Regions from separate parts of the Bacillus cereus group sp. MYBK79-1 genome, predicted to be linked through region 3. Evidence: riboswitches for the same ligand, from Rfam matches in the RefSeq annotation. Region 3 holds a riboswitch; each other region holds the start of a gene.

Region 1 (7,889 bases), on a different contig from region 3:
AGCCTGTAAAGACAAATAGGTTATGGATGATTCTTGTACTAGGGACACTTACGGCGATTGGGCCATTATCTATTGATATGTATTTGCCTTCTTTACCGAAATTAACGGACGATTTACAAACGGGGGCATCCCTAGCGCAGCTAACATTGACAGCTTGTTTACTTGGGCTTTCAGTAGGGCAATTATTTGTCGGTTCAATTAGTGATATTTATGGAAGGCGCAAACCTCTTATTATTGCTCTTATTATTTATGTTGCTTCTTCTTTACTTTGTGCTATTGCGCCATCTATTTGGAGTTTAGTGTTATTGCGCTTCTTGCAAGGAGCTTCAGGATCGGCTGGGATTGTTATTTCACGTGCAATGGTACGTGATATGTATTCAGGTTCTGAAATGACAAAGTTTTTCTCACTGCTTATGTTAGTAAACGGAGCAGCGCCTATTTTGGCACCGATTATCGGGGGACAATTACTACAGTTCACAACATGGCGCGGTGTCTTCATCGTTCTTGGAGCAATTAGTGTATTCATGTTAATATCAGCTACTTTTGTATTACGTGAAACATTACCTCCTGAAGAAAGAGAAACAGGTGGTTTGTCAGGGACATTGGCGACGTACGGAAAACTGTTAAAGGATCGTCTGTTTATGGGATATGCATTGTCACAAGGGCTAGTAACGGCGGCAATGTTTGCATACATTTCGGGCTCGCCATTTGTGTTGCAGAACATATACGGAGCATCACCACAGCAATTTAGCTTATTCTTTGCGATTAACGGTATCGGTATTATTATTGCTAGTCAGGTTACGGGTCGTTTAGCAGGGAAAGTGAATGAGAAGACATTATTTGTTGGTGGTATTATTATCGCAGCTGTTGGTGGCCTATCTTTATTACTGACAATCGTACTAGGAATAGGTTTAATTGGTGTTTTATGTTCGTTGTTCCTTGTTGTATCAAGTGTTGGGGTTGTATCAACAACTGGTTTCTCATTAGCGATGAGAAACCAGAAACAAGCTGCAGGAACAGCATCAGCTTTATTAGGCTTATTACAGTTCATTTCAGGAGCACTTGTTGCACCGTTAGTAGGCATTGGTGGAAGTAACACCGCATTACCGATGGGCGTTGTGATCGCTCTTTGTGAAATTGGTGCTGTATTATGTTATCTATTTATGGCCAGAAGAAGTGAGAAGCAGTTTGAATTGCAACAAAGACAAAATGTAGAGGCTTAATTCATAAAAAGAGCTGATTCAAACATATTTTGAATCAGCTCTTTTTTCATTTCTTTGAAATAACACATACAGTTTCGTAAGGTGATGCAAAAGTTATTTACATAAAGTGACGATAATGTGACAAAAATGTGGGCATGTATATTAAGGTATCGTCTTAAGTGTAAAAAGTAGGATGTTCTCGGTATAATAACAAGTGGAGATAAAAGAAACTATAATGAGTAGTAGCTGTAGATAAAAGGAGAAAAAGAGATGAAGAAGGTTTTGGGTATTGCCGTAATGGGAGGTATGCTCCTTCTAGCGGGATGTAATGGAAATAAAGATACGAAAGAACCAAAGGAAAAGGTAGAGCAATCTACTGAACAAACAGAAGAGATGAAAGAATATCTTGCAGTACATGAAAAATACGATATGAAGATGAACAAAGAAATTAATAAAGCATTACAGTTATGGGAAGTAGCAAAAGAAAAAGGTGGTAAGGAAATAACGAATGCTAAATATAAAGAAGACGTGCAGAAGGTAACGACAGGCATGTTAGAAGATATAGATCATATACGTAAAGAAATTCGTGTACCGAAGTCGAAAGAACAAGAACATGAAATGTATGTTGGTTTCTTAAATGAAGCAGAACAAGCGATAAAAAAATTACAAAAGTTAGCTAAAGAAGAAGACTCATCGTTGATTCGTGATATAGAAATTAATTTTTCAACAGCATCAACATACTATAAGCGTTTTCAAACAGAGGCAAAAAAATAACCTTGCGTACGCGCAAGGTTATTTTTTCTTCTTACCATCTCCGTCTTCATCCTCGGATACTAATACTTTCTGTTCTTCGTGAAATTCAGAAATGGTTTGACCGGTAATATTATCGAATGGAGTATAAAAAGAAGTGATACGTTTCTTTTTAATAAAGAGTTTATCACGCATTAACGGGCAGTAAGACCCCCACCTCAAAATTCAGTGAAAGCAAAGAAGTTAGGTAGGGATCAACTGCCCGTAAAGCCCGATTGGTTCAACTAATAATCAGTGGGGGATGCCCCCCACTGATTAAAGTTTCACTTTATAGAAGCCGATGATGACAAGTATAACGATTGTTAAGGGTTATAGTAGCAAGAAGGAAGGGGTCCATCTTATAACTCCTTTAACAGTATTTCTTTTTATTATAAGTGAAAACTGTAATTTCGATAAAAGGATTAAAAACTGATTTTTCTAAATATACCCAATTTGATTGACTTTTCATTTTTTCAGAATTATAATTCGAAATATACAATTTGAACCAAATAATAATATAGCAATTTACTTATCCAGAGAGGTAGAGGGACTGGCCCTATGACACCTCAGCAGCGGGTTCTGTAAGATGAACACCGTGCTAATTCCAGCAAGCAAGTCTTGAAAGATAAGTGATGGGCCTTCGTTTATTCAGCCTTGATCTTATTTTTTAAGATCAAGGCTTTTTGTATTTTAAGAAGCGGAAAAGTAATAGGAACAAATATGTCAATAAAACAAAGTAAATTCATTTGTTTAGGGGGTTATTGAAGTGTATGTTATTAAAAAACTATCGGTTATGGTTTTCACGCTATGGGTCATTACGACAGTAACATTTTTGATTATGCATATCATTCCTGGGGATCCATTTTCATCAGATGCAAAAATCTTTCCAGAGGAAGTAATACAAAATATGAGGGCGAAGTATCACCTCGATGAACCGTTATGGAATCAATATGTCGCTTATTTAGATGGCGTAGTTCATTTTGATTTTGGTGAATCTGTTCAATCCACAGGTCAAAGTGTATCAGAAATTATAACGACAGGATTTGGTCCGTCAGCGATTATTGGTTTACAAGCACTTATTATTTCATTATTAGTCGGAATTGCAGCAGGTACATTTGCAGCCCTATATCATGGGAAAGTAATTGATTATAGTGTGAGCTTACTTGCGATTCTCGGTATATCTATTCCAAGTTTTATTTTAGCACCATTATTTATACAAGTATTTGCTATACAGTTTGAACTGTTACCTGTAGCGTCTTGGGGCACATTCGAACATACGGTATTGCCATCCTTTGCATTAGCGTTAGGACCAATCGCAGTTATTACAAGGTTTGTTCGCTCTAATATGATTGAAGTTTTGCAGAGTGATTATATTAAGCTAGCGAGAGCGAAAGGTATCCCAATTAAGAAAATCATTATAAGACATGCTCTTCGAAATGCGATTGTGCCAGTACTTACATTTGTTGGACCGTTAATGGCTGGACTTTTAACAGGGACTTTCGTTATTGAAAAAATATTTTCCATTCCTGGTCTAGGAAAATATTTTGTAGATAGCATTTTTAACCGAGATTATCCGGTCATTATGGGAACAACGATTTTCTATAGTGCATTATTAATTTCTTGTATTTTCATTACAGATATTATTCATCGTATGGTTGATCCGCGTATTCGTTCTATTACATAAGGAGGGGGGATATTTAAATGGGAGCTTATGAAATTAATAAACAGTTATTAACGAATGAAGAGAAAAAAGAATTAACGATAAATAAAGAGCAGCAAACAATTAGCCGAAAGAAGGAAGTGTTTCGCAAGTTTATATCAAACCCTATAGCAGTTTTAGGCGCAGTGACGTTATTACTCATTATAATTTTCTCGCTAATTGGCGAAAGTTTAACGTCATTTACTGCGAGTGAACAAGTGAAAGAAGCAACTAATTTACCTCCTAGTAGCGAGCATTGGTTCGGAACCGATGATTTAGGAAGAGACATATGGGCGCGTACTTGGGCTGGTGGGAAAATTTCACTAACAGTTGGATTAGTGGCAGCGGCTCTTGATATAGGAATAGGTGTACTAATCGGTGGTTTTAGTGGATACGTGAGAGGACGTAGTCGCCTTGGAACCTTAATTGATGAGTGGATTATAAGAGGTATTGAAGTGTTATACGGCATCCCATATTTATTAATTGTTATTTTATTATTAATCGTTATGAAACCCGGGCTTTTTACAATTATTATTGCCCTTGCATTAACAGGCTGGATTGGCATGGCACGTCTCGTTAGGGCACAAGTATTATCCTTAAAGCAAAGAGAATTTGTTATTGCAGCAGAGCGATTAGGTACATCGCATATGAAGATTATATACGGACATATCATTCCAAATTTAACAGGTATTATTATCGTAAATTTATCATTTACAATTCCGGCAGCTATTTTCTCAGAATCATTTTTAAGCTTTATCGGACTCGGAGTGCAATCACCAGCGGCTAGCTGGGGAACGATGACGAACGATGCACTCGGAACATTATTGAGCGGAGAATGGTGGCAGCTATTCTTCCCGGCAATCATGATTGCACTCATTATGTTTGCATTTAATGCAATTGGTGATGGTTTGCAAGATGCAATTGATCCGAAGATTGTAAAACGAAATCGAAAGGAGAAAAAACATGGGACAGCTTTTATCTTTAGAAAACGTAACGTTAGCCGTTGAAAAAGAGAATAGTAAGCAAGCAATTGTGAAGCATGTTTCCTTTTCCATTAATGAAGGTGAAATCGTTGCACTTGTAGGAGAGAGTGGTTCAGGAAAAAGTGTTACAGCACAATCTATTATCGGACTAAATCAAGATTCTATTCACATCGATGATGGAAGTATCTCTTTCCAATCTCAAGGATTAACAAGTTTACAAGAATCAGAGTGGAATCAAATTCGAGGGAAAGATATTTCCTTTATCTTTCAAGACCCTCTGTCCTCCTTAAATCCGACGATGAAGGTAGGAAGACAAATTACAGAAGTAATTTTGCAACATGAGAAAAAGTCGAAAAGAGAAGCAAAAGAAATTGCGATTAATTTATTAACAGATTTAGGGATACATGAAGCAGAGAAACGTTTTGAACAGTACCCACATCAATTAAGCGGAGGTATGAGGCAACGTATTTGTTTAGCAATTGCGTTTGCTTGTCACCCAAAGCTCGTTATTGCAGATGAGCCTACAACTGCATTAGATGTAACGATTCAAAAACAAATTATGGGGTTATTAAAAGAGCGAAAAGAAAAACAAAATACGAGTATTTTATTAATTACACATGATTTGGCGCTTGTACGTGAAGTAGCAGATCGAGTAGTTGTGATGTACGGGGGACGTGTTGTTGAAAAAGGGACGATACAAGAAGTAATAGGTTCACCGAAGCACCCGTATACGAAAAGTTTATTGCAAGCTATTCCGAATATGGATGATGCTGAAAAGGTACTTAGAGCAATTGAGGGAACAACACCATCAATTGAAACATTGAACAGTTTTGGGTGCCCATTTGTAAATAGATGCCCAGTAGCAATACAAGAATGCATTCATCGTTTTCCAGAGAGAACAACATATTCTGGAGAACACAGTTCACATTGTTGGCAACATGTTCTAGAGCATAACCAAGCGAAATCAAAAGAGAAGGTGAATGCCTCATGACAACAGATTTAATTACTGTAAAGCAAGTAACGAAAACGTATGGAAGTAAAAAGAAAGAAATTGCAGCGTTAAAAGATATATCACTTTCTATCCGGAAAGGAACAACACTTGGCATTATTGGAGAAAGTGGTTCAGGGAAAACGACACTCGGTAAGCTCATAGCTGGGATCGAGAGCCCAACGTCTGGTGAAATTGATTATAACGGTCAAGTTGTTCACAAGTTGAAGTCAGCTCATAAGCGAGATTTCTTGCAGAAAGTACAGTTCATTTTTCAAGATTCAACAGCCGCATTAAATCCACGCTGGAAAGTACGTGATAGCGTAACGGAAGGATATATTTCATTCGGTTTAGGTGATAAAGGATTGAAGGATAAAGTCGCAGGTGATGCGCTAGAACGTGTTGGACTAGATAGGCGATATATTGATCGTTACCCGCACGAATTTAGCGGAGGACAACGTCAACGTATCGCTATTGCAAGGGCGTTATTATGTGAGCCCGAGGTATTAATTCTTGATGAACCAATTTCTGCATTAGATGTTTCATTGCAAATTCAAGTTGTACATTTACTGCAAAAGATTCAAAAGGAGAAAGGCTATACATATTTATTTATCGCACATGATTTGCCGATGGTTCACTATTTATGTGAAAAGGTAGCTGTCTTATATAAAGGAGAACTTGTTGAATTTGGAAATACGGACGAAGTATTCCGTAATCCACAACATTCTTATACAAAAACATTATTAGCATCAACACCAAAAATTTCGGGTTAAAGGAGAATGTAGGATGAAGAAGTTTTTACTGTTTGTCATTATGACTGTTTTAGCGATTACTTCTGTCGCTTGTGGTAAGAAAGAGACGCAAAAAGCAAGTGCTGGTAAGGGAGAAGGAGATCGATTAGTAACGAATATTGGTAGCGATCCATATACACTGGATTCCGCTATTGCAACAGATAGCACGTCAGGTTATGTAATAGGGCATTTATTCTCAAGCTTATATACGCAAGATAGTGATGGGAAATATCAAAATGAATTAGCAGAGAAAGAAGAAGTAAATGCGGATGGAACTGAATATACAATCCATTTAAAGAAAGATATTAAATGGTCAGATGGTTCTCCTATCACAGCAAATGATTTTGAATTTGCATGGAAGCGATTATTAAATCCGAAAACAGGCTCTATGAATGCGACAGAAATGTATTTCATTAAAGGTGCAGAGGCATATAATACTGGAAAAGGTGAAGAAGGCCAAGTGGGCATTCAAGTTGTTGATCCTCAAACATTAAAGGTAACACTTGAGCACCCAGTTGCTTCTATTAAACAAAAATTAGCGAGTTCATTATTTATTCCATTATCTAAAAAATCAATTGATGATAACAACAAATTAAAAACAGATCCAAAAGAGTTAATTACAAATGGACCATTCACGTTAAAAGAATGGAAGCATAACCAAGCAATTACAGTACAAAAAAATAAAGAATACTATGATAAAAAGGTAACATTAAAAGAAATTGAGTTTCGTATTATTCCAGACTCTAAAACAGCGTATCAATTGTACAAATCAAAAGAATTAGATTTATTAAGTGGCTTACCACAAGAGATGATTGAGAAAGAAAAAGGGAATAAAGAGTATAAACGTGTTGCGGGATTCTCATCTTATATTTACTCATTTAACGTAGAAAAAGAGCCATTTACAAATGCGAAAGTACGTAAAGCATTTTCATTAGCAGTTGATCGTAAGTTTATCGTTGAAAAACTGTATAAAAACAATGCGCAAGAAGCAAATGCATTTGTTCCAGAAGGAGCAAAAACACAAAGTGGTCGTGATTTCCGTAAAGAAAAAGGTGGTTACGTTAAATTTGATCCAGCAGAAGCGAAAAAATTATTAGAAGAGGGTATGAAAGAACAAGGTTGGTCTACATTACCTGAAGTAACATTAAAATTCACAACGGATACACAGCATAAAAAAGTAGCAGAAGCAATGCAGGAAATGTTTAAGAAAAACCTTGGTGTAGATATTAAATTAGAAAATAAAGAGTGGAAGAGTTACATTGATACATATAAGCAAAGTGATTTCCAATTAGCTTATATGGGATGGGGAGGTTCTTTATTAGACCCAATTACTAAACTAGATTTATATGCAGGTGATGGTCCAAACAACTATGCAAAATGGCATAATAAAGAGTTTGACGCTTTAGTAAAAGAAGCAGAAGTTGAACAAAATGAAGA
Region 2 (7,889 bases), on a different contig from region 3:
AATTGCTGCCTCTTTCGTTTCATGTCCATCCATTCTCTCCCTTATTCCTTCAGGTAGCGTAATTCCTGGCACCTCAAAATGAAGGAAATCTGCATTCCTTTTACTTATTAGCGGCATAATCCCAATAAAAATAGGTTGTTCCAAATGCTTTGTCGCTTCATACACTTCTTCAATTAACGCGATATCATAAATTGGCTGGGTTAAAAAATATTCGGCTCCAGCTTCTATTTTCCGTTCCATTCGCTTAACCGCTGCTTTTAAATGTCTTACATGCGGATTAAACGCACCTCCCACTGAAAACCGTGTTGCTGGACCTATTGATTTCCCTAAAATCGAGCGCCCATCGTTCATTTCTTTAATCATTTTAATGAGCTCAATAGAGGACAAATCATATACAGAAGTGGCACCTGGAAAATCACCGACGCGTGCTGGATCACCAGTTAAAGCTAACACTTCTTCCATACCTAACGCTGATAAGCCTAGTAAATGAGATTGTAGTCCGATGACGTTATGGTCTCTACACGTTAAATGCGTCAATACTGGAATATCATGCTTCGTTAATAATGCCCCCATTGCCATATTCGAGATGCGAGGCGATGCTAATGAATTATCTGCTAGAGTAATAGCATCTGCCCCAACTCTTTTCAATACTCTTGCGCCTTCAAAAAATCGCTGCGTATCTAACGTTTTCGGTGGATCTAATTCCACTACTACTGTCGTTTGTTTTTTTGCTTTCTCTGCTAATGTGACATGAGCTTTCGAACGTTTCTCGTGTGTATGAACTACTTTCGGTCTTTGAACCGTATCCTTTTCTATTACAGGCGTAATATTTGCAATTGCACGTTTCATACTTTCAATATGTTCTGGAGTCGTGCCACAACAACCACCTAATAACCGAATACCTTGCTCAATAAACTTCGGCGTCATCGCTTCGAAATAAGCTGGACTTCCCTCATATACGTAACGTCCCTCCACATAATTAGGGAGACCTGCATTTGGATATGCTGACAAGTAGCCATTTTGCGGAATCGATATCATTTTAAAAGCTTCCGTCATATGAAGTGGTCCTAGTTGGCAGTTCAATCCAACGACATTTGCACCATAATCTAAAAGCTGTTTTAATATTTCATTTACATCATTTCCATTTTGAGTCGTACCTGCCTCATGTAACGCTAATTGAGCTACAATTGGAATATTCGTTTGTTTTCGTAACACCTGAACAGCATGAAGTAATTCAAACTCATCATAGAAAGTCTCTAATAACAGTCCATCAACCTGTTCTTCTAGTAATGCACTTGCCTGCTCAAGTAGCATAAATTCTCTTTCTATATCAGTCGTTGTAACAGCTCCGATATGTTTCATACCGCCAATTGTTCCTAAAATTGCATTTCTATCTGTAACAGATGCTTTCGCCAATTTTACCGCCGCTCTATTAATTTCAGTAACTTGATTTTCTAAACCATACATACGTAATTTTGCTTCATTTGCTCCGTACGTATTTGTTTGAATCACATCTGCCCCAGCAGCTACATATTGCTTATGAATCGATATAATTAAATCTGGATCAGATATGTTCAATTCTTCAAAACTACTTTGCAAACCATGTGAATGTAATAACGTCCCAACCGCACCATCACCTATTACAATTCCTTTTGATAATAAATCTAGTAATTTCACAATTCTCCCTCATTTCTATCAATATAAAAACCCCCTCTTCACTTTGAAGAGGGGGACATAATCGTTCCTCCTCTTATTATGCAAAACAATCGTTTTGCAGGTATTAGCACCGTTTCAAACATTTCGTTTGAAGGTTGCCGGGTTTCACAGGGCCTTTCCCTCCACCGCTCTCAATAAGAGTTTGTCTTTATTATTTTATTTATGTAGCTAAAAGGAAATGCGTTCCCCTTTTAACAATGTTTGTTAATTTTTTAATAAATTTAGCACGCACAAATGCAAAAGTCAATGACACTTGCGGAAAAATAAAAATTATTTAAAATAAAGTTGCAATTCAATTATCTTTTGTTGTAAAGTTAAAAACATAATAAAATTTCATACGAACATTCTTATCTAGAGAGGTAGAGGGACTGGCCCTATGACGCCTCAGCAACCATTAACATTTGTTAATAAGGTGCTAATTCCAGCAAATTGTGAAAGATTTGACAGATGAGAAGAAGACTCTATTCAAATCGAAAGCCTTCTTCTTAGAAGGCTTTTTTTATTTTACCCCGCTATTTGAGGGCAGTAAGATTCCCAACTCAAAATTCAGCTAGAACAAAGAAGTTAGGTGGGAATCATCTGCCCGTAAAAGCCCGATTGGTGAGGGCTGATAATCAGTGGGGATGAATCCCTCACTGATTAAAGTTTCACTTTACATTCACTTAATTGTTAATTTAAAAAGGAGGAATTTTTATATGTCAACTATTGAAACAAAACTAGCACAAATCGGAAACCGGAGCGAAACTACAACAGGAACTGTTAATCCGCCTGTTTATTTTTCAACTGCTTATCGTCACGAAGGAATTGGTAAGTCTACTGGATTTGACTATTCACGAACTGGAAATCCAACTCGCGGCCTGTTAGAACAGGCAATCGCAGATTTAGAATACGGTGAACAAGGTTATGCCTGTAGTTCAGGGATGGCAGCTGTTTTCCTCGTCCTTTCCCTATTCCGTTCCGGAGACGAACTTATTGTATCTGAAGATTTATACGGAGGCACTTATCGATTATTTTCTGAGCAAGAAAAAAAGTGGAATGTTCGATGTAGATACGTAAATACACAATCTATTAAACAAATTGAGAAAGCTATCACAACTGAAACGAAAGCTATTTTCATAGAAACCCCAACTAATCCATTAATGCAAGTTACTGATATTGCCGCTGTCGCAACTGTAGCGAAAAGACACGGACTACTTCTTATTGTAGACAACACATTCTATACGCCTTATATACAGCAGCCATTAACAGAAGGTGCCGACATTGTACTTCATAGCGCAACGAAATATTTAGGGGGACATAACGATGTACTAAGCGGTCTTGTCGTTGCAAAAGGAAAGGAACTTTGTGAGGAAATCGCTCATTACCATAATGCCTCTGGTGCAGTCTTAAGCCCATTTGACTCATGGCTATTAATTCGTGGTATGAAAACGTTAGCGCTTCGTATGAGACAACATGAAGAAAATGCAAAAGCAGTTGTCGCTTATTTAAATGATGAAGACGGGGTGACAGATGTATTTTATCCTGGAAGAGGCGGCATGATCTCATTTCGTCTGAAAGATGAAACGTGGATTAATCCATTCTTACAATCTTTATCCTTAATTACATTCGCTGAAAGTCTTGGTGGTGTTGAAAGTTTAATGACCTATCCAGCAACGCAAACGCACGCTGATATTCCTGAAGAAATCAGAACGGCAAACGGTGTATGCAATCGTCTTCTTCGATTTTCCGTTGGCATTGAAAATAGTAACGATTTAATTCAAGACTTAAAGCAAGCCATTAAACTTGTAAAAGAAGGTGTAAGAATATGAGTTATTCTATTGATACACTCTTACTGCACAACCAATATAAACATGACTCGCAAACAGGAGCTGTTAACGTTCCCATCTATAATACATCAACATTCCACCAGTTTGATGTAGATACGTTCGGAAAATATGACTATAGCCGCTCTGGTAATCCAACTCGTGAAGCTCTTGAAGATATCATTGCTTTATTAGAAGGCGGAACAAAAGGATTTGCCTTCGCATCAGGAATTGCAGCGATTTCTACTGCATTCCTCCTTCTTTCACAAGGTGATCACATACTCATTTCAGAAGACGTATATGGAGGCACTTATCGAATTATAACTGAAGTTCTCTCCCGTTACGGTGTTTCACATACATTTGTTGATATGACCAATTTAGAAGAAATAAAGCAAAACATTAAGCCAAATACAAAACTCTTTTATGTGGAAACACCCTCTAATCCACTTTTAAAAGTGACAGATATTCGTGCTGTTTCTCAACTTGCAAAATCTATTGACGCCCTTACTTTTGTTGATAATACATTTTTGACACCACTATTCCAGAAGCCACTTGATCTTGGCGCCGATGTCGTTCTTCATAGTGCCACAAAATTCATTGCTGGTCATAGTGATGTTACTGCCGGATTAGCAGTTGTAAAAGATGCCGAACTCGCTCAAAAACTTGGATTTTTACAAAATGCATTCGGTGCTATTTTAGGTCCTCAAGATTGTTCTCTCGTACTTCGCGGGCTAAAAACATTACATGTACGTCTTGAGCATTCAGCTGCTAACGCCAATAAAATTGCACATTATTTACAAGAGCACGCTAAAGTTAAAAATGTCTATTATCCTGGCTTACAAACACACCTTGGATTTGATATTCAACAATCTCAAGCTACATCAGCCGGAGCTGTCCTATCTTTCACTTTACAATCAGAAGACGCACTCCGCCAATTTTTATCAAAAGTAAAATTACCCGTCTTTGCAGTTAGTTTAGGGGCTGTCGAATCGATTCTTTCCTACCCAGCTAAAATGTCACATGCAGCACTATCGCAAGAAGCTCGCGATGAAAGAGGGATTTCTAATTCATTACTTCGGTTATCCGTCGGCCTTGAAAATGTTGACGATTTAATATCCGATTTTGAAAATGCCCTTTCTTATATAGAAGAACCTGTAAATGCATAAAGAGAAAAGAAGATATGAAATTAATTTATCATATCTTCTTTTTATGCTGTTGCGTATATTTTACTTTTCGTATAGTTCATAAAAAAACGAAAGAGCACCATCTATTTCCAAGTAATGAATTAATTGATATATTAAGAAGTAAAAAAGGGGCAAAAATAATGGATACTTGTGCAGATGTTTTAATCGTTATCGATCTACAAAACGGAGTATGTTATAGCGAAGAACATTTATTTGATTTACAAAACTTACTTACAAAAGTAAATAACAGAATTTCTTCATACAGAAAATCAAATAAACCAATTCTTTTCGTTCAACATTGTGATGATGATTTAGTACCCGAAAAAGAACTTTGGGCTATTCATGCTGATCTAGATGTTCAAGAACAAGATTTTTTTGTAAGAAAGACACATGCAAATTCATTTTATAAAACAAACTTAAAAGAGATTTTAGATCAATTATCTGTACATCGTATTGAATTTTGTGGTGCCCAAACAGAGTACTGTATGGATGCTACGATTAAATTCGCTCATGGACTAGGATACGAAAACTTCATGGTACAGAAAGCAACCTCTACATTAAATAATCCATTTATGTCCGCAAAAGAGACAATTGGTTTTTATGAAAATATATGGAATCACAGATTTTTAAAATTGATACAAGGTGACGCTAGAATACATAACTAATGTCTTGGTAATTCTAAGATTTATCAGCTATATTCAAACATTTCGTTTTCATCATCAAGAAGCTGACTACATTCAGCTTCTTTTCTTTTAACCTGTTTTATATTCTATATATATCATTATAATTCCTTTGTCATATTATTTTAAAAATTTTGTATATTCATTTGAAAGAATAAGAAAATCATGGTAAGATTGTGTTACAAATATATCTATATCTTTCAATTTTTAAAACGCATCTAAATTTTCACCCAAAATTGTCATTTTACAAAACCGTGCTAAATCATCTACTTTATTTACATCAGGGTCTCTTTTCTTACAATTTCTTTACTTTAGGACTTTTTTTCTGCAACAACTGTTTTCTTTTCTTTAATTTTTTGGTATGTATAGTATGGTATAACAGCTCACACGGAGGTGGAAAAGAACATGTTAGAAACCTTTCAAAAAGAAATTGAACTATATGAAAGCAATGCAGAATTATTGAAAGTACTTGCTCATCCTGTTCGCTTATGTATTGTAAAGGGATTAATTGAACGTGGTCCAAGCAACGTTTCAACAATGTACACTGGCTTAAACATGCCACAATCTACAATTTCACAGCATTTAGCAAAGTTAAAAAGTGCTAAAATCGTTTCAAGTGAAAGAAAAGGATTGGAAATTTATTACAAAGTAGAAAACGAGACAATTATTCAACTCGTTCGCGTATTATTGGGTTAGGGACTCATAAACAGAGAAAAAGGACGTATTCTATATTTTTCATCTCATATCTTTAATATAAATATATATCATGAGAGGAAATATATGATGCTACATAAGTCGTATTAAAAAACAAGACACAGAAATATGCTGTGTCTTGTTTTTTATATTTTCAAATACCGATCCAAGTGTAACTGTTGCATATCTTTCGTATGTATCACAACATCAAACGCACTCCCTAATCCTCCGCTCAAAATCATAGAACGAACTGCACGATTTTGTTTTTGAGTTTCAGAAAAAGGATTTCTATCTTGGTGACCCGTAAGCTGATCTAATATTCCTGCAGCTAACAAAAACTCAGATTGCTTCTTATGCCATACTGTATGCATACCTTGCAGGCTAAACATCTCTTTCAGCTCGTCCCAATGAATATGAGTAGTAAGATCCATTTCACCTGGATGCGCTAAAGGATTACGGATTAACTTATGATCGTAATATCCTCGTAAACTTCCTTCCTGATGTGCAGGATGCATCCATTCTTCTTTTGTATATCCATAATCAACTGTAATACATACACCTCGTTGAAACCATTTCGCCATTTCTTTTATATATTTTTCCATCGCAATCGGCACTTCAAAACGCTGACCTTCAGCAAGATGAATATTATATTTCAATAAGTATCGACCAATGCTTTTATGTAACGGTCTACATACTTCTGCAAGTTTCCCTTCCCCTGTATACGTAACACGTACTTCATACAATATTCCATTTCTCTTCTCAATTACCTCAACAGGAAATGCATCAAATAACTCATTCGAAAAAATAATTCCTTCGAACGATTCTCCCATTTCACTATGCGACGTATAATATGACACATTATAAAACGAACAAAGATTTTTCTGCTGTAATTTTCTATGAAAAGGGCTCATTTCAATCATTGAATAGTTTAAATCAATAAAGGTTTCCGGTGATAATTGTTTCCATTCTTGTAAAACATCATAGGCAAACTTCCCTGTTCCCCCACCAATCTCACAAATTTGTGGAGCAACTTCACCATTTTCAACAAGACGAATAAAAAACTTAGCAAAAGTTTTTGCAAACACAGAGGATACATTGCTACTTGTAAAAAAATCCCCTTGTCTTCCGATTTTTTCACGTTCTTTCATATAATATCCATGTTCCTCTGCATATAATGCGAGGTTCATATATGTACTGTATGAAATTGAATAATCCTTTTCTTTTTCCATCCATTCTTTTAAAATGAGCTCCATCTCCATACTAGCTCCTTACTGTAAAAATGGATTATTTTCTTTTTCAAAACCAATGCTTGTTTCTGGACCATGTCCACATAGCACCGCTGTTTCATCAGGTAATACAAATAATTTCTCTTCAATACTTCCAATCAATTCAGCAAAACTTCCACCAGGTAAATCTGTTCTTCCGATACTCATTTGGAACAATACATCTCCAGAAAATATAGCACTCGCCTCTTTACAGTAATAAGAAATACTACCTGGAGAATGTCCTGGCGTTTCAAAAATTTCAAAATTAAATGAGCCAATTGCTAATGCACCTTCTGCATCAATAATATGATCTGCTGGTTTTGCTGTAATACTGCGATTCATCATAAAAATTTGAGAACCATTTACAGTTGCATCGCCTAACCAATCTGCTTCTTCTTTATGTACATACACAGGAATATGAAAAGCGTCTCTTACCGCATCAACAGCGCCAATATGATCAAAGTGAGCATGTGTTAATAAAACAGCCAGTGGCTTTAATTGTTCTTCTTGTAAATATGTAACGAGCTTCTCTCCTTCGTGACCAGGATC
Region 3 (7,889 bases):
ATATTACTTTATATCATTTGTTAACACACACATCAGGTTTACCGGAAAGCGGAAAAGGGAAAGTGAATGCTGCTTCTCGTATAAACTTAGTAAATTGGATTGGAAGCCAAAAATTAGAATTTCCACCAGGAACAGGTTGGAGATATACAGATTATAATTATATGGTGCTTGCCTATATTATAGAAAGCATATCAAAAAAGCCTTTAGGAGATTACATAAAAGAAAATATATTTACTAAAGCAGAAATGCATGAATCTGGTATGGGCAATATGGTTCAGGGAGATCCGCATTTTACGAAAGGATATGTTAAGAAAGAGAATGTACTTGAACCTGCACAAAAATTGTTAATGGACTGGTTATACGGATGCGGTGAGATGTATACGACAGTTGGTGATATGAAGAAGTTAGACGAAGCGATTATAAATGGGAAACTTCTTTCTGAACAAAGTATACAAGCGATGTTTTCACCTTCAACAGAAGGAAAATATGCATTTAGTTTTTACATATATCCAGATTATTTTCATAATCATGGTGTACTATCTGGTTGGAACACGTTCAATAATTTTAATAAAGAAAAAGGTACTTTTGTTATTTTATTTTCAAATGTGAAAAATAGTATGGATGATGATTTTAATAACGAGTTCCGAAAGATGGTAAGTGATTTATTAGAACAAAGGGGATGAGAAAATGGAATGTAAAAATGTATCAATAGGTTTCATCGGTATTGGTGTAATGGGAAAAAGTATGGTGCGTCATTTAATGCGAGACGGTCATAAAGTATATGTATATAATAGAACAAAAGCGAAAACAGACTCTTTAGTGCAAGATGGTGCAAATTGGTGTGATACACCGAAAGAGTTAGTAAAGCAAGTGGATGTTGTAATGACTATGGTTGGATATCCACATGATGTAGAAGAAGTGTACTTTGGGATAGATGGAATTTTGGAGAATGCAAATGAAGGCACGATAGCAATTGATTTCACGACATCTACACCAACATTGGCAAAACGTATTAATGAAACTGGTAAAAGTAAGAATATATATACGTTAGATGCACCTGTATCTGGAGGAGACGTCGGTGCGAAAGAAGCAAGACTCGCAATTATGGTCGGTGGCGAAAAAGAAATATATGAAAAATGTTTACCGTTATTTGAAAAACTAGGAACAAATATTCAGTTGCAAGGGCCAGCTGGAAGTGGACAACATACAAAAATGTGCAATCAAATTGCGATTGCTTCTAATATGATTGGAGTATGTGAAGCTGTTGCTTATGCGAAAAAGGCCGGATTAGATCCTGATAAAGTATTAGAGAGTATTTCAACGGGAGCAGCAGGTAGCTGGTCATTGAGTAATTTAGCTCCTCGAATGTTAAAGGGAGATTTTGAACCAGGGTTTTATGTAAAGCATTTTATGAAAGATATGAAGATTGCTTTAGATGAGGCTGAAAAATTGCAATTACCAGTACCAGGTTTAAGTTTGGCAAAGGAATTGTATGAAGAGTTAATGAAAGATGGGGAAGAGAATAGCGGAACACAAGTGTTATACAAAAAGTACATAAGGGGGTAAATGAGATGGATCTTCAAAAATTTGATGAGATGATTGATACTGTACAACGAGCAACTTGTATACAAATTAATGAAAAACAAAAAGAAGCTTTTAAACAAAAATATGATTTTGAACCGGAATTCGAATATGGAAGAGATGAGCAAGGGCATTACGTTATTCGAACTTCAAAAAAGATGCTAGAAGAAATGGAGTTTTATTTAGCATTGAAATATGATCGAGATGGAGTTGACCTTTATATGCAAGCAGAGATTGACGGTATATGTCACGTATCTGTTAGCTATAGTGAAGACGTCTTGCATCTACAAGAATTGTTTCAATTTCTAGAAGAAAATAAATAAAAGTCCTCATTTGAGGACTTTTATTTATTTTTAATTTGACAATTATAAGCTAGAAGCCTGGCGGCATCGTTCGATTGGGAATGGAATAACTTGTGCGATATGATTAGGACCGAATTGTTTTGCACGAGCATGGCGTACTATATAAAATGCACACAGAATTGAAACAGGAATAGCACCGAATAAGCCAAAAAATAAAGCGCTTACACAAGATGCGACAAAACCTAAAACACCAACTTCCAACTCTTCCATAATAGCTCCTAGAATAACAGGAAGTGCTCCACACGTAACCCCTAGTATAAGTGCGATAAGTAAACTCATGATTATCCCCCTCTGTTTGCGATATTCTTTTCCTTATTAGTTAATTGTAGTATATCATATACAAAACAGAATTTTCAGAAAAAATTCAAAAAAAGTTCAATAAATGTTCAAAAAGTGTTAAAAAATTCACTTAAAAAATAGAAGGAGAGATTACTTTTGAATAGAAGGGCTCATATGTTTGAGAAAATAAAAAATCAGGCTTATTTCATTTTTTGAAATAAGCCTGTTCCATAGGAGGATGTATATATGTAGAGTGAATAAAAGGTTGGAAAAGGGGGTCCAAGTCCTTTTATTCAACTAACTACCTTAATAGATTGGAACCCAGCCTTCAGTTGTAACAAAAATACGAATAGCTACAACTTGACGATCATCTTGCAAGGTAAAATAATGTCTTGCATTTTCAGGAACAGATATGAGATCGCCTGGTTCAAGTTCAACGTCAAAGAATTTTCCATCTTTTCCTTCAATGGCAAAGATGCCATGCCCACTAACAATAAAGCGAACTTCATCATCAGTATGATGGTGTTCTTTTTGGAAATTAATTAATAATTCGTCAAGGTTAGGTGTGCTATTTGAAAGGGAAATGACATCATGTGCTTCATAACCTCGGCGCGCTGAAACATCAGCGATTTCTTTTGAAAACACAGCTAATATTTCAGCCTTGTTTTCATCTGTTAACGAATAATTTTCATTTAAATGAGTAGGAAGCTTAGAGATGTTCCATTTCTCATATAAAACGCCTTCCTCTTGTAGAAATTTAGATACTTCCACCTCATTTTCAATGCGAGTATTTATTTCATGAATACGAATTTGCGCCATTAGAAACGCCTCCTTGAATTGATAATAGTTTTATATGAAATTGGAATAAAAACTCATAAGCTTCTAATCTTTTCTTTGCATCAAAGCTATCTCGGCCCCATACGGTAATACCGTGATTACGGATTAATACTGCTCCCGAATCGCCTTGTATATGCTTTCGGAAGTTTTCACCAAGCGTTGGGATATGGCCGTGGTTTTCGATAATAGGAATGTGAATTGTTGCACCTTCTTCCCAAATATCAAGAGCTTTAATAATTTCTTGATTTTGAAGGGTGACTGTATCACTATATAAATTTGTGATGACATTGTTATCAGTTGTATGAACGTGAAGTACGCACCCGGCATTCGTATTGTTATAAATATGTGTATGTAATATTGTTTCTGCTGAAGGGCGTAATTCACTCTCTAATACGGGAACACCTAGATGATCTACTAATAGAAAATCATCTGGAGTAGTTTTTGTTTTATCTTTACCACTTGCTGTAATAAGAAAAGTAAGTGGCTCATGACTAACCTTTATAGAAATATTACCACTCGTTGCAGGAAACCAATTTCGTATTGTTAATTCTTTTTTTATCTCGCTTAAGTCATACCATTGACGAAAAAGTTGTTTCATAATTTCACCTCCAACAAATGTTTTAATGCAGCTTGAACATCGTTAAATGTCTCAAAAGGTGTATAAGCAATATGATTCTCTTCACACTTTGTAATAAGGTAGTCGCGTGCAAATACTTTATCCGCTTGTTTTGCAGCTTGTAAATCAGTAATGGAATCTCCAATCACAATATGGAAGTCATTCGTATCACTTAATTTACGGATTAGTGATGATTTGCATAATCCGCAATGATTTTGACAATGATGATCACAAGGATGAGGCCACTTAACGGTAATGTATTCACTTGAAAAATCTGTTTCATTACAGTAAATTTGCTCTTTTGGAATGAGTCCTTGTAAGAGTGGATAGACGAAGAAGTCCATTCCACCTGATATAACGTAAAACGAAATATTATTTTCATTTACAAATTGTATAAATTCATGAAAACCACTACGGATTTCAGCAGTCTCTATTAAAAATTGAATCATATCATCATGTAGATTAGTAGGTATTAATTGAAATAATTGAGAAACACCTTCTTGAATAGATAGCTCTTGTGATAATATTCTATTCTTTACTTCTTCAGCTTCTGGTGGTGCGAATTTTTCCATAATGGACATAATGTTATCATTATTTGTAATCGTGCCATCGAAATCACAAAATACTTGAATACTCATAATTTCACCTCATGAGAGGGATTTCCCCATATTTGTAGTGCACTATGTAAATTTATGTCATCTACTTCATGGAGAGGTTTATTTTGCAACGTAGCATCAATTGCAGTACGGAAAGCTTTACCGCCGCCCTGCGCCCCATTCGGATGTCCGTGTATCCCGCCGCCAGCATTAATAACAACATCTTTACCAAAATCTCGTACAATAAAGGGAACGAAACCAGGGTGAATACCAGCAGACGGAACAGAAAAACTCTTCTTGAAAAATGCATCGTCTTCAGTTAAATATTTTGAGATAGCAAGAGCCTCCTCTTTTTCTAGTGCAACACTTCCGTATGGAGATGGGAATAATGAAAAGTCCGCGCCAGCATAACGTAGTAGCTTTCCGAGTAATAATGGAGAGGAAACTCCATATAACTTGGATGCTGAGTAAGCACCACTTACAGCAGGGTGTGCCATAATAGGAACTGGGATTTCATCATCTTCTGCAAGTGATTGTAGTACATCTAGTCCGTAAGCAAATACGTTAAATAATAGAATATCTGCTCCAGCTTGTACTGCGCGTTTCGCATTTTCTTTTAAATCAAAAGTCCGTCCTGTTAAATTTACGGCATATAACGTTTTATGTCCGTATGTTTCATATACGGATTCTAAAACTTCTTTTCCAGATACAATGCGTTTCGTAAGCGGTGTTAATGTATTCTCAAATAATATTTCATCATCTTTTACTATATCTACACCACCAATTGCTTGATCGCGTAATTGCGTTTTTAAATATCCAATATTTCGTCCAATCATTCCTTTGAAAATGCTCATTAAAAGGGGACGCTCATGCACTTGTAAAAGGTTTCGAATACCATCTATCCCGAACTTTGGACCAGGAAAATACTCTTTTAACTCGTCTGAAAAAGTTAAGTCGATTAATTTCACTTCGCCATCAAGTGATAGCTTTCCGAATGTAGTTGTTAAAATTGCTGGTAAGTCTGGACTGAAGTTTAATAACGGATATTCGATTTTAATAATCCCACGTTTAACTTTTTTACGTAAATAAGAATTGGTATGTTCTTGTTCAGCTAATTCCTCAATATGAATGACGTTGCCTTTATGCTGTTTTAATTGTTCTTGCAATAAGTGTGGCAAATGAGTCCAAGAGCCAATTGTTAAACCGAGTGCAATTTGCTCAGCTTTTTTTTCTAAGTTATGTGAATCATCATGGATTAAATATGTCGCTATAATTCCGCTCATTGTTATAACCTCCTAGTTAAATAAAAAAACCTCTCAGCTAAGGAGAGGTTTTTTTACAACCAGCTCCTTATCTGTCAGCGTAATGCTGCGAGAATTAGCACCGTGTCTACAATTGTAGATCGGTTGCCGGGTTTCGTCGGGCTCGTCCCTCCACCTGCTCTTGATAAGAAGTATTTAGAAATGTTTAAATTTTTAAGATAACTGAATTTTGTCAGATATTTTTCATATTGTCAATTACTTTTTGAAAAAATTTAATTTATCAATTCGATTAATGGCTTCTCGTAATCTATCTTCTGTATGTAAGAGACCAACACGGACATATCCTTCGCCATGTTCACCAAACCCAACACCAGGAGCAACTGCAACGTGTGCTTTTTCTAGTAAAATATTAGAAAATTGCTCAGAGGTATATCCTTCTGGTACAGGAAGCCATGCAAAGAATGAGCCGGTTGGAATGTTTACATTCCAGCCAATTGAGTGACAAGCTGAAACAAGAGCGTTTCTTCGAGATTCGTAATTATTTACAAGATCTATTACGCAAGACTGTGAACTTAATAGTGCTTCGCGGGCAGCATCTTGAACTGCACCAAAAATACTAACATACATATGATCTTGCAATAGGTTAATTGTTTCAATGACACTTTCATTCCCTACTGCAAAAGCGATACGCCATCCAGCCATATTGAAAGTTTTTGATAGAGTGTAAATTTCAATACCTGTATCTTTAGCACCGTCTGCTTGCAAGAAACTAACAGGTTTTTGACCATCGAATCCAATGGCACCGTAAGCAAAATCATGAACGACTAATATATTATGTTCATTAGCAAAATGAATGGTTTCATCAAAGAAATCTTTTGATGCAGTAGCACCAGTAGGATTATTTGGATAGTTTAAAAACATTAACTTTGCACGATCGGCAATAGAGTCATCAACTTTCGTATAATCTGGTAAAAAATTATTTTCTGCAAGTAGCGGCATTGTTTCAAATTGTGCTTTTGCTAAAGCAACTCCTGATAAATAATCTGGATAGCCTGGATCTGGAACGAGAATCGTATCACCAGGGTTTGTAAAACAAAGTGGTAATTCTACTAATCCAGCTTTTCCACCAAACAAAATAGCAACTTCTGTTTTGGGATTTACTACTACATCATATTCACGTTGATAGAATGTTGCCACGGCTTCTTTTAAACTTTCATGTCCGCGAAATGGCGGATATTTATGATGAATGGTCTTTTCTGCAGCATCTTGTAAAGCTTTTACGATATGCTGCGGTGTTGGTTGATCTGGATTACCTTGACCTAGATTAATAACATCGTGACCAGCTGCTACGACTTTGTTAACTTTTGCAACAAGTGAAGCGAAAAATTGTGTAGGCAATGATGTTACTATCTCAGAATGTTGAAATAATTTCATACTTTCCACCTCTTTTGAAAGTTGTTACAATTCTAGTGACAAATGATATAATCTTTCCAGTATTTTGTAAAGAAAAAATTAAGAATGGGGCTGACAAAATGAAAGTCGCATGTATTCAAATGGATATTGTCTTTGGAGATGTAGAAAAAAATATTGAGAATGCTAAAAATAAAATAAGCGAAGCGATGAAGGAAAGACCAGATGTTATTGTCTTACCAGAACTATGGACAACGGGATATGATTTAACGAGGCTTACTGAAATTGCAGATAGGGATGGATTGCAAACGAAAGAAAAGCTGAAAGAATGGTCGAAGCAATATGGTGTACATATTGTCGGTGGGTCTATAGCGAAGCAAACAGAGCAAGGTGTTACAAATACAATGTATGTTGTAACTAATAAAGGAGAACTAATTAATGAATATAGTAAAGTGCACTTATTTCAGCTTATGGATGAACATAAATATTTAATCGCTGGAAATAGTACAGGTGAATTTAAGCTAGATAATGTAGAGTGCGCCGGCACAATTTGTTATGACATTCGTTTTCCGGAGTGGATGCGCGTCCATACCGCTAAAGGTGCAAAAGTTTTATTTGTTGTAGCAGAATGGCCATTAGTTCGGTTAGCACATTGGCGTTTGTTATTGCAAGCAAGAGCAGTTGAAAATCAATGTTATGTTGTTGCATGTAATAGGGCAGGAAAGGATCCGAATAATGAGTTTGCCGGTCATTCTTTAATTGTCGATCCTTGGGGCGAAGTTGTTGTAGAAGCGAATAAAGAAGAATCCATTTTATTTGGAGAGCTTACTTTTGAGAAAATTAAAGAAGTACGCAAAGGAATTCCAGTTTTTGCAGATCGTCGTCCAGAATTATACAAATAAAATGTTGACAAGCGATTTTTATTCTTGGTATAGTCTTCAACATA
Region 4 (7,889 bases), on a different contig from region 3:
TGTTTTAAAATCCAACCTTCAGAGTGTTTACCGAAGTGAACAACTTTAGTTGTAAAGTTTTGTGTTTGGTTACCACGGCCAATTGTTACTGTTTTTGTATCAGCATATGATCCGTCGCCCATTAAATTCGTAACGTTCTCTGAAATAGTGTTTCCGTCATTCATAAGGCCTAGAGCCCAATCAATGCGGCCGTCGCGTCCAACAATGCCGCGGCGGTTAACGTAAGTTGTTACGTCTTTTGCTAATAGATCAACCGCACCGAACTTCACTTGTGCGCCTTGTTCCACGATTACTTCTGCTACGATATTTGCAATACCTTTAGCATTTTCATTTGCAACATAGTTTTCTACATAAGTTGCAGTACTGTTCGCATCAGCTACGAATAATACGTGGTTATATACGTTAGCTTCTTCGCCGTCTACTAAGAATACAGCTTGAAGTGGAGTTTCAAGAACAACGTTTTTCGGAACATATACAAATGCACCGCCGTTGATTAATGCAGCATGAAGTGCAGTTAAACGATGCTCGTCTACCTTCACGCCGTCTTTCATTAAATACTTTTGTAATAGTTCAGCATGCTCTGTTGCAGCTGTTACGATGTCTGTAAAAATAACACCTTTTTCTTTTGCTTCGTCCGCTAAAGAAACGAACGCAGTTGTACCAGTACGTTGTACTAATACGCTGTTATTTTCATCGATTAAGTTTTTCACTGCTTCTGGAAGCTCTGTTAAAGAACTTACAGGCTCTTGCTTAGCAGCGTCGCCTTTTCCGATAAAGTCCCATTTTTCAATTTTCGTTTTATCAGGCGTTGGCATTGGAAGTTCAGTTGCTTGTGCAAGAGCTTGTAAGCGGAACTCAGTCAACCAAGCAGCTTCGTTTACTTCGCTTGCGCGCTGACGGATTGTTTCTTGATCGAAAGGTAATGTACCGATTGTCATGTTTATGCTCCTCTCTTACGCTTCTTGCTCTGCTGTTTCGTCTTCAATACCTAATTCTTTTTTAATCCAGTCATAACCTTCAGCTTCTAGACGTTGTGCAAGCTCAGGACCACCAGATTTAACGATACGACCGTTCATCATAACGTGAACGAAGTCTGGAGTGATGTAGTTTAATAAACGTTGGTAATGCGTAATCATTAGGCAACCGAACTCTTCGCCGCGCATTTGGTTAATACCTTTAGATACAACTTTTAATGCATCGATATCAAGACCTGAGTCGATTTCGTCTAAGATTGCGATTTTTGGCTCAATCATCATTAATTGAAGAATTTCGTTACGTTTTTTCTCTCCACCAGAGAAACCTTCGTTTAAGTAACGTTGTGCCATTTCTGGATCCATTTCTAGGAATTCCATGTTTTTATCTAAAGTACGGATAAATTTCATAAGAGAAATTTCATCGCCCTCTTCACGACGTGCGTTAATTGCAGAACGTAAGAAGTCAGCGTTTGTTACTCCGCTAATTTCACTTGGATATTGCATTGCTAGGAATAGACCTGCTTGTGCGCGCTCGTCTACTTCCATTTCTAATACATCTTCACCGTCGATGATGATGCTACCTTCTGTTACTTCATACTTTGGGTGACCCATAATCGCAGAAGATAAAGTTGATTTACCTGTTCCGTTAGGTCCCATAATTGCGTGGATTTCTCCACCTTTTACTTCAAGGTTTACACCTTTTAAAATTTCTTTGCCGTCAATTGATACGTGTAAGTCTTTAACCGTTAATGTAGAACCAGCCATCTCAATACCTCCATTAATCCTATATATACATTTTAAAAATTACTAAAACGTTCATATTCTCATTTTATTCTCATTCTAATCTTATATCAAATAAAATGATATCGCAAACGACGAAAAAAAGTAACAGTTTTTTCACAAATGTATATAAGTATTTCCTTTTCACCTTTCTATGATACACCTTTCTTCTTATTTATATAAAGAAAAAAGGACTGGGTAATTACCAGTCCTTTCCTTATATTTATTCACTTACCGGTAGCACGGCACCTTTATATTCCTTATTAATAAAATCTTGAATTTCTTTTGAATGCAGCACTTCTACTAATTCTTTAATTTCTTTTTTCTTCTCGTCACCTTTACGAACTGCAATAATATTTGCGTACGGAGAGTCTGATCCTTCAATCGCAATTGCATCCTTTGTTGGATTTAATTTCGCATCAATTGCGTAGTTTGAATTAATAAATAAAGCATCCCCTTCATTATTTTCATATAACTTCGGTGACAATCCAGGCTCTACATCTGTTTTAAACTTTAAGTTTTTCGGATTTTCTACAACATCTTTTACTGTTGCTTTCACAACATCTACACCATCTTTTAATTTAATCACGCCGCCTTTTTGTAATAACGCTAACATACGGCCACGCTCCGCTACGTTATTACTCATAATAACTGTCCCACCATCTGGAAGTTCTTTTAAACTTTTATATTTCTTAGAATAAATGCCCATTGGCTCTAAATGTATTTTTCCTGCGTTTACAATTTTATATCCCTTTTCTTGAATTTCTTTATCTAAATAAGGAATGTGCTGGAAGTAGTTTGCATCAATTTCCTTATCCGCTAACGCTTTATTCGGCAGCACATAATCTTGGAATTTTTTAATTTCTAATTTAATACCCTTTTTCTCTAATATCGGCTGTGCCTTTTCTAAAATAACAGCGTGCGGCACGTTAGAAGCTCCCACAACAAGCTTATTCTCATCTTTCCCCCCGCAAGCAGCTAATGTAAACACAGACAGCGCTGTAACAACTGACAGTAGAATCTTTTTCATATGATGTCCCCTTCTCCCTTATAGTTATGTAGTTAGAAAAAAGGACCGGCATACACCAGCCCTTTTTCAGTAATTATTCTTTTACAGGAACAACTGCCCCTTTATATTCTTTATTAATGAAGTCTTCAATTTCTTTAGAATGTAGTACTTCTACAAGAGCTTTAATCTCTTTCTTATCTTTATCGCCTTTACGAACAGCTACTACGTTTGCGTATGGAGAATCGTCACCTTCAATTGCAATTGCATCTTTTTCTGGATTTAACTTCGCATCAATTGCATAGTTCGAATTAATTAAAACAGCGTCGCCCTCTTTATTGTTATACACTTGTGGTAATAAACCAGGATCAATATCCGTTTTGAATCTTAAATTTTTTGGATTATCCGCAATATCTTTTGGAGTTGCTTTAACTGGATCTACCCCATCCTTAATTTTTAAAATACCTTCTTTTTGTAAAATTGCTAAACCACGTCCATGGTCAGCAACAGAATTACTCATAATAATTGTCGCCCCGTCTGGAAGTTCTTTTAAGCTTTTATATTTTTGAGAATATACACCGATTGGCTCTAAATGAATTTTTCCTGCTACTTCAAAATCATATTTTTTATCTTTTATTTCTTTTTCTAAATATGGAATGTGCTGGAAGTAGTTTGCATCTAAATCCTTATCCGCTAACGATTTATTCGGCAACACGTAATCTTGGAATTTTTTCACTTCTAATTCAATTCCTTTTTTCTCAAGTAACGGTTTTGCCTTTTCTAAAATTTCAGCGTGCGGTACGTTAGAAGCACCGACAACAAGTTTCTTTTCATCTTTATCTTTCCCGCCACAAGCAGCTAACCCAAAAATTGAAGTTGAAATAAGTGCTGTAAGTAATAATTTTTTCATTTGAAACATCCTCCTGTTTTTTTATTATCGTTTATCTATTCGAGTCGTTAAACTATCACCAATCCACTGAATGAAAAATACAACTAGTAATACACAAATTGTCGCAACGATTGTTACATCGTTATTTCCTCGTTGGAATCCTTCTAAATAAGCAAGTGTTCCAAGACCACCAGCACCAACAACTCCCGCCATTGCCGTATAGCCTACTAAAGCAATTGTCGTAACCGTAATACCAGATACTAATGCTGGTAACGCTTCTGGAATTAACACTTTCAAAATAATTGTGCTTGTTTTTGCTCCCATTGCTTTTGAAGCTTCAATTACACCTTTATCAATTTCACGAAGTGCAATTTCAACCATTCTCGCGTAAAATGGTGCCGCTCCAATAATTAAAGCCGGAAGTGCTGCACTTGCTCCAAGAATTGTTCCAAGCAAGATCTTTGTGAATGGGATTAATAAAATAATTAAAATGATGAACGGTATCGAACGGAAAATGTTTACGAACGCTCCAATTGCTGTGTTAACCGTTTTGTTTTCCCATAAATTATCTTTCGCCGTCATGAAAAGTAACAATCCTAAAATTAGTCCTAAAACAAATGTGGCAAGAGCTGCGATTGCCGTCATATATAACGTTTCACCAGTTGCTTCTAACATTTGATTCCAATCAACATTTGTGAGTAACTTATCCATGTGCAATCACCTCCAGCTCTACTTGATCTTGATGTATCCCCTCTATCGCTTGCTGAATCGCTGTTTCCTCACCATTTAAATGAACGACTAAACTACCGTAAGAGCCGTTATTCGTTTGTGCGATATTTCCTTGCAAAATACTAACTTCTATATCACTGCGTTGCATTAATCTTTGAAGCACTGGTCTTTCTACAGCCTCACCGATAAACTGCAAACGAACGACTTTACCATCTGGATACTTTTCAATTAAACTTTCAATCGTTTCATTTGTATCTTCAGAATCCGTTAACTGCTGTACAAATCGCTTTGTAATGTCTTTCTGCGGATTGCGGAATACATCAAGTACTGGACCCGTTTCTACAATTTTTCCTTTCTCCATTACCGCCACTCGATTACAAATCTTTCGAATCACGTGCATCTCATGTGTAATAAGTACAATTGTTAAACCGAGACGCTTATTAATATCTAATAATAAATCTAAAATTTGATCTGTCGTTTCTGGATCAAGCGCTGATGTTGCTTCATCACATAAAAGCACTTGTGGGTTGTTAGCTAATGCTCTTGCAATCCCAACACGTTGCTTTTGTCCTCCGCTTAGCTGGGATGGATACGCGTCTCCTCTTCCTTCTAATCCAACAAGATGAATTAACTCATCCACACGTTTTCTTCTCTTCGCTTTATCAACACCTGCAATTTCAAGTGGGAACTCGATATTTTCACGTACAGTTCGTGACCAAAGTAAATTGAAGTGCTGAAAAATCATTCCAATTTCTTGCCTTGCCTTACGAAGTTCACTTCCTGTAATTGCTGAAATCACGCGATTTGCAATTGTAATTTGGCCAGAAGTTGGTTTCTCTAACTGATTGAATAATCTGATTAAAGAACTTTTCCCAGCACCACTATATCCGATAACACCAAATATTTCGCCTTTGTCTATTTTTAAATTGGCATTATCTACAGCAGTGACATCACCGCTTTTTGCTTTATATATTTTCTTTACATTCTCTAATAGAATCATGGTGTATCACCCCTTTTTTGTTTGGATCGACTCCGCAATTTTTTATGTTTAATGCGTGTAGTCCACCGTTATCACTACTTTTATTATTTGAATGTCCTCCACATTCAAACAATAAAAAAACCTTTCCGCTTTAGAGAAGCAGAAAGGTTTATATGCGTATATAACAACATTATCCCTCTCTCTCATCTCTCAAAGCATTTGCTTTGCAGGAATTGGCACCATTTCAACATAAGTTGACGGTTGCCGGGCTTCACAGGGCACAGTCCCTCCACCTCTCTTGATAAGAGAAATCAGATTACATTTTCGTCTGATTTGTAATTTATGAAATTGTCTATATTTTATGAATTGAATTGTATCAACATCCACACACCATGTCAACAGAAATTTTCGTAAAAAATGAAACTTCAGAATTTTAAGCACCTACTGACATCGGTTTACATATATGAAACATCGATTCAACTAATAGCATCGTTCGATACGTTCCCGAATACTGTACACGTCCATCGTTCATTAACATTTGCAATCGTACATTTCCGTTCACCAATTGTTTTACATCTTCCTCATCTACACAAACGATTTGCTCTGTTCCTCGTTCCTCATGTAGCAGCTCTATATAATCTCTTGAAATTTGTAACGAACAGCTTTCATCTCCAAAGCGGAAATTAACAGTTTTTTCTCCTTGTCTTAAAAGCGGTTCTAAATGATATTGACCATTAGCGTAATTTACAAATGATTGCAGCAAAGAATATAATTTCACCCTAAATCACATCCTTCATATCACTTTCTATTACTCATACCATTCCCTCTCACTAAAGAGCAATCCTGTTACTTTCGCTCGACAAATACTGTAACCACCCTGCATCTCGACATATTTCCCGAGAAATATGTCGAGGCGGCAAAAACTTTGCCGCCTACTTTAATTCCGTATATAAATATTCAACCGAATGAAATGCGTATATCTTCTTCATGAGTGTCCCATTTTCAAAAACAAGTAAACAAGGTACACTTTCAATACCATACTCTTTCGCTAAATGCGGAGCATAATTTAAATCTAACATTCCAATTTTCAAGTCTTCAATTGTCATCTCAACGACTGTTAACATCTTTTTTGCTAATTGGCATGTTCCACACATTGGAGTATATACATATAACACTGTTTTTTCTTCGTTCTCTATTAGGGCTGTTGCTTCGGCTCCTGTCCAGTCAATCACTTCTATCATTCCTTACCGTAAATATTCTGTATAAACGTCAATGTCAGCTCCCCATAATACATTTGCTAAGTGTGAAGATGGCGCAGTTGCCACTTCCCGGTACGAGCGATCAATGTAAATATGCTCTGCTTGCGGAAATTCTTTTCGAAATTGTTTCCTTAACTTTTCTCCAGCATCATCAGCATCCACTAGTACATACACTTCCTTATCAAAAAACTGATCAATGAGCTCATCCATTTTCGACAAACCAATTGTACCATTTGTACAAACAATTTCCACTGGTTCCCGAATAATAGATTCAATCTTTTTTCTGTCTGATTTACCTTCTACAATAATGACTTTTTCTACATAAATCATATGTCATCACCCGATCACCATATACTATACAACCTTTAACTTAGTATATAGTATATTCGTTATTTTCATGTTGTTTCCTGTTTATTTTTGCAAAAGAAAAGCGCAAGCAGCTCGTTCAGAACAAGAGGGCACCCGAACTCGTGAACTAGAGGCGCTTTTTGCCTCAAGTGAAAGAGTGAAATGACCGACTGTCCTAGCTGCTGGAGATGGACAATAAAAACTTAGACGAAAAAGTTTTTTCAAAAAACGTTCTCCTACACGATAATTAGTATATGATTCTACGTTCATTATTTTTCACAAAATAAAAAAGGACAGCACAAAGGCTGTCCTTTAATCGACTATAATTAGTCTTGGTTTGTCATTTCTGCATATTTTTCAGCAGTTAATAACTTCTCAACTTGGCTTGCATCAGAAAGTTCAACTTTAACCATCCATGCACCCTCGTATGGAGATTCGTTAACAAGTTCTGGTTGGTCACTTAATTCTTCGTTTACTGCTACAACTTTACCACTTACAGGTGCATATAACTCAGAAACTGTTTTAACAGATTCTACGCTTCCGAATGGCTCGTCAGCTTGGATTGTTGCACCTACTTCAGGAAGTTCAACGAATACGATATCGCCTAACTCACCTTGTGCAAAATGAGTAATACCGATAACAACCGCATTACCTTCAGTTTTTACCCATTCGTGTTCTTCAGAGTAACGTAAATTATTTGGAATGCTCATGACTGTACCTCCAGTGAATGTATTAATTATGTAAAAATACCTTATTGGTACTTTTTCCACACACTTTCAAACTGCTCTTCGTTAAAACCAAGTGTTACATTCGTTCCATCTGTTACAATTGGACGTTTAATCAACATGCCATCAGATGCTAAAAGCTCGTACATTTCGTCTTCACTCGCATCTTTTAACTTATCTTTCAGACCAAGTTCACGGTA

What was found. A riboswitch is a leader RNA that binds a small molecule or an ion and turns the genes downstream of it on or off. The one in region 3 is predicted to bind S-adenosylmethionine.
Region 1: it holds a riboswitch for S-adenosylmethionine, as region 3 does, so the genes downstream of both, ACTFOB_RS23120 (ABC transporter permease) here and mtnW (2,3-diketo-5-methylthiopentyl-1-phosphate enolase) in region 3, are expected to answer to the same signal.
Region 2: it holds a riboswitch for S-adenosylmethionine, as region 3 does, so the genes downstream of both, ACTFOB_RS16995 (bifunctional homocysteine S-methyltransferase/methylenetetrahydrofolate reductase) here and mtnW (2,3-diketo-5-methylthiopentyl-1-phosphate enolase) in region 3, are expected to answer to the same signal.
Region 4: it holds a riboswitch for S-adenosylmethionine, as region 3 does, so the genes downstream of both, ACTFOB_RS12340 (methionine ABC transporter ATP-binding protein) here and mtnW (2,3-diketo-5-methylthiopentyl-1-phosphate enolase) in region 3, are expected to answer to the same signal.

What each region holds. Positions count from the first base shown of each region.
Region 1 is NZ_JBQAEO010000020.1:26,142-34,030, forward strand. It holds gene ACTFOB_RS23105 (multidrug effflux MFS transporter) at 1-1,223, shown strand, start outside; gene ACTFOB_RS23110 (hypothetical protein) at 1,473-1,976, shown strand; gene ACTFOB_RS23115 (DUF3951 domain-containing protein) at 1,995-2,147, opposite strand; SAM riboswitch class I at 2,518-2,623, shown strand; gene ACTFOB_RS23120 (ABC transporter permease) at 2,758-3,675, shown strand; gene ACTFOB_RS23125 (ABC transporter permease) at 3,693-4,697, shown strand; gene ACTFOB_RS23130 (ABC transporter ATP-binding protein) at 4,654-5,664, shown strand; gene ACTFOB_RS23135 (ABC transporter ATP-binding protein) at 5,661-6,434, shown strand; gene ACTFOB_RS23140 (peptide ABC transporter substrate-binding protein) at 6,448-7,889, shown strand, end outside.
Region 2 is NZ_JBQAEO010000010.1:91,594-99,482, reverse strand. It holds gene ACTFOB_RS16995 (bifunctional homocysteine S-methyltransferase/methylenetetrahydrofolate reductase) at 1-1,677, opposite strand, end outside; SAM riboswitch class I at 1,748-1,857, opposite strand; SAM riboswitch class I at 2,061-2,170, shown strand; gene metI (cystathionine gamma-synthase/O-acetylhomoserine thiolyase) at 2,412-3,524, shown strand; gene metC (cystathionine beta-lyase) at 3,521-4,684, shown strand; gene ACTFOB_RS16980 (cysteine hydrolase family protein) at 4,843-5,367, shown strand; gene ACTFOB_RS16975 (ArsR/SmtB family transcription factor) at 5,788-6,078, shown strand; gene ACTFOB_RS16970 (class I SAM-dependent methyltransferase) at 6,222-7,334, opposite strand; gene ACTFOB_RS16965 (MBL fold metallo-hydrolase) at 7,344-7,889, opposite strand, start outside.
Region 3 is NZ_JBQAEO010000005.1:2,982-10,870, forward strand. It holds gene ACTFOB_RS10405 (serine hydrolase) at 1-683, shown strand, start outside; gene ACTFOB_RS10410 (NAD(P)-dependent oxidoreductase) at 688-1,566, shown strand; gene ACTFOB_RS10415 (DUF3909 family protein) at 1,572-1,904, shown strand; gene ACTFOB_RS10420 (hypothetical protein) at 1,947-2,222, opposite strand; gene ACTFOB_RS10425 (1,2-dihydroxy-3-keto-5-methylthiopentene dioxygenase) at 2,529-3,041, opposite strand; gene ACTFOB_RS10430 (methylthioribulose 1-phosphate dehydratase) at 3,019-3,657, opposite strand; gene mtnX (2-hydroxy-3-keto-5-methylthiopentenyl-1-phosphate phosphatase) at 3,654-4,313, opposite strand; gene mtnW (2,3-diketo-5-methylthiopentyl-1-phosphate enolase) at 4,310-5,554, opposite strand; SAM riboswitch class I at 5,619-5,724, opposite strand; gene ACTFOB_RS10445 (pyridoxal phosphate-dependent aminotransferase) at 5,789-6,967, opposite strand; gene ACTFOB_RS10450 (carbon-nitrogen family hydrolase) at 6,982-7,845, shown strand.
Region 4 is NZ_JBQAEO010000006.1:70,666-78,554, forward strand. It holds gene sufD (Fe-S cluster assembly protein SufD) at 1-938, opposite strand, end outside; gene sufC (Fe-S cluster assembly ATPase SufC) at 954-1,739, opposite strand; gene metQ (methionine ABC transporter substrate-binding lipoprotein MetQ) at 1,978-2,784, opposite strand; gene metQ (methionine ABC transporter substrate-binding lipoprotein MetQ) at 2,858-3,670, opposite strand; gene ACTFOB_RS12335 (methionine ABC transporter permease) at 3,695-4,360, opposite strand; gene ACTFOB_RS12340 (methionine ABC transporter ATP-binding protein) at 4,353-5,378, opposite strand; SAM riboswitch class I at 5,558-5,665, opposite strand; gene ACTFOB_RS12345 (hypothetical protein) at 5,791-6,135, opposite strand; gene ACTFOB_RS12350 (thioredoxin family protein) at 6,290-6,598, opposite strand; gene ACTFOB_RS12355 (toprim domain-containing protein) at 6,602-6,946, opposite strand; gene gcvH (glycine cleavage system protein GcvH) at 7,291-7,674, opposite strand; gene ACTFOB_RS12365 (arsenate reductase family protein) at 7,716-7,889, opposite strand, start outside.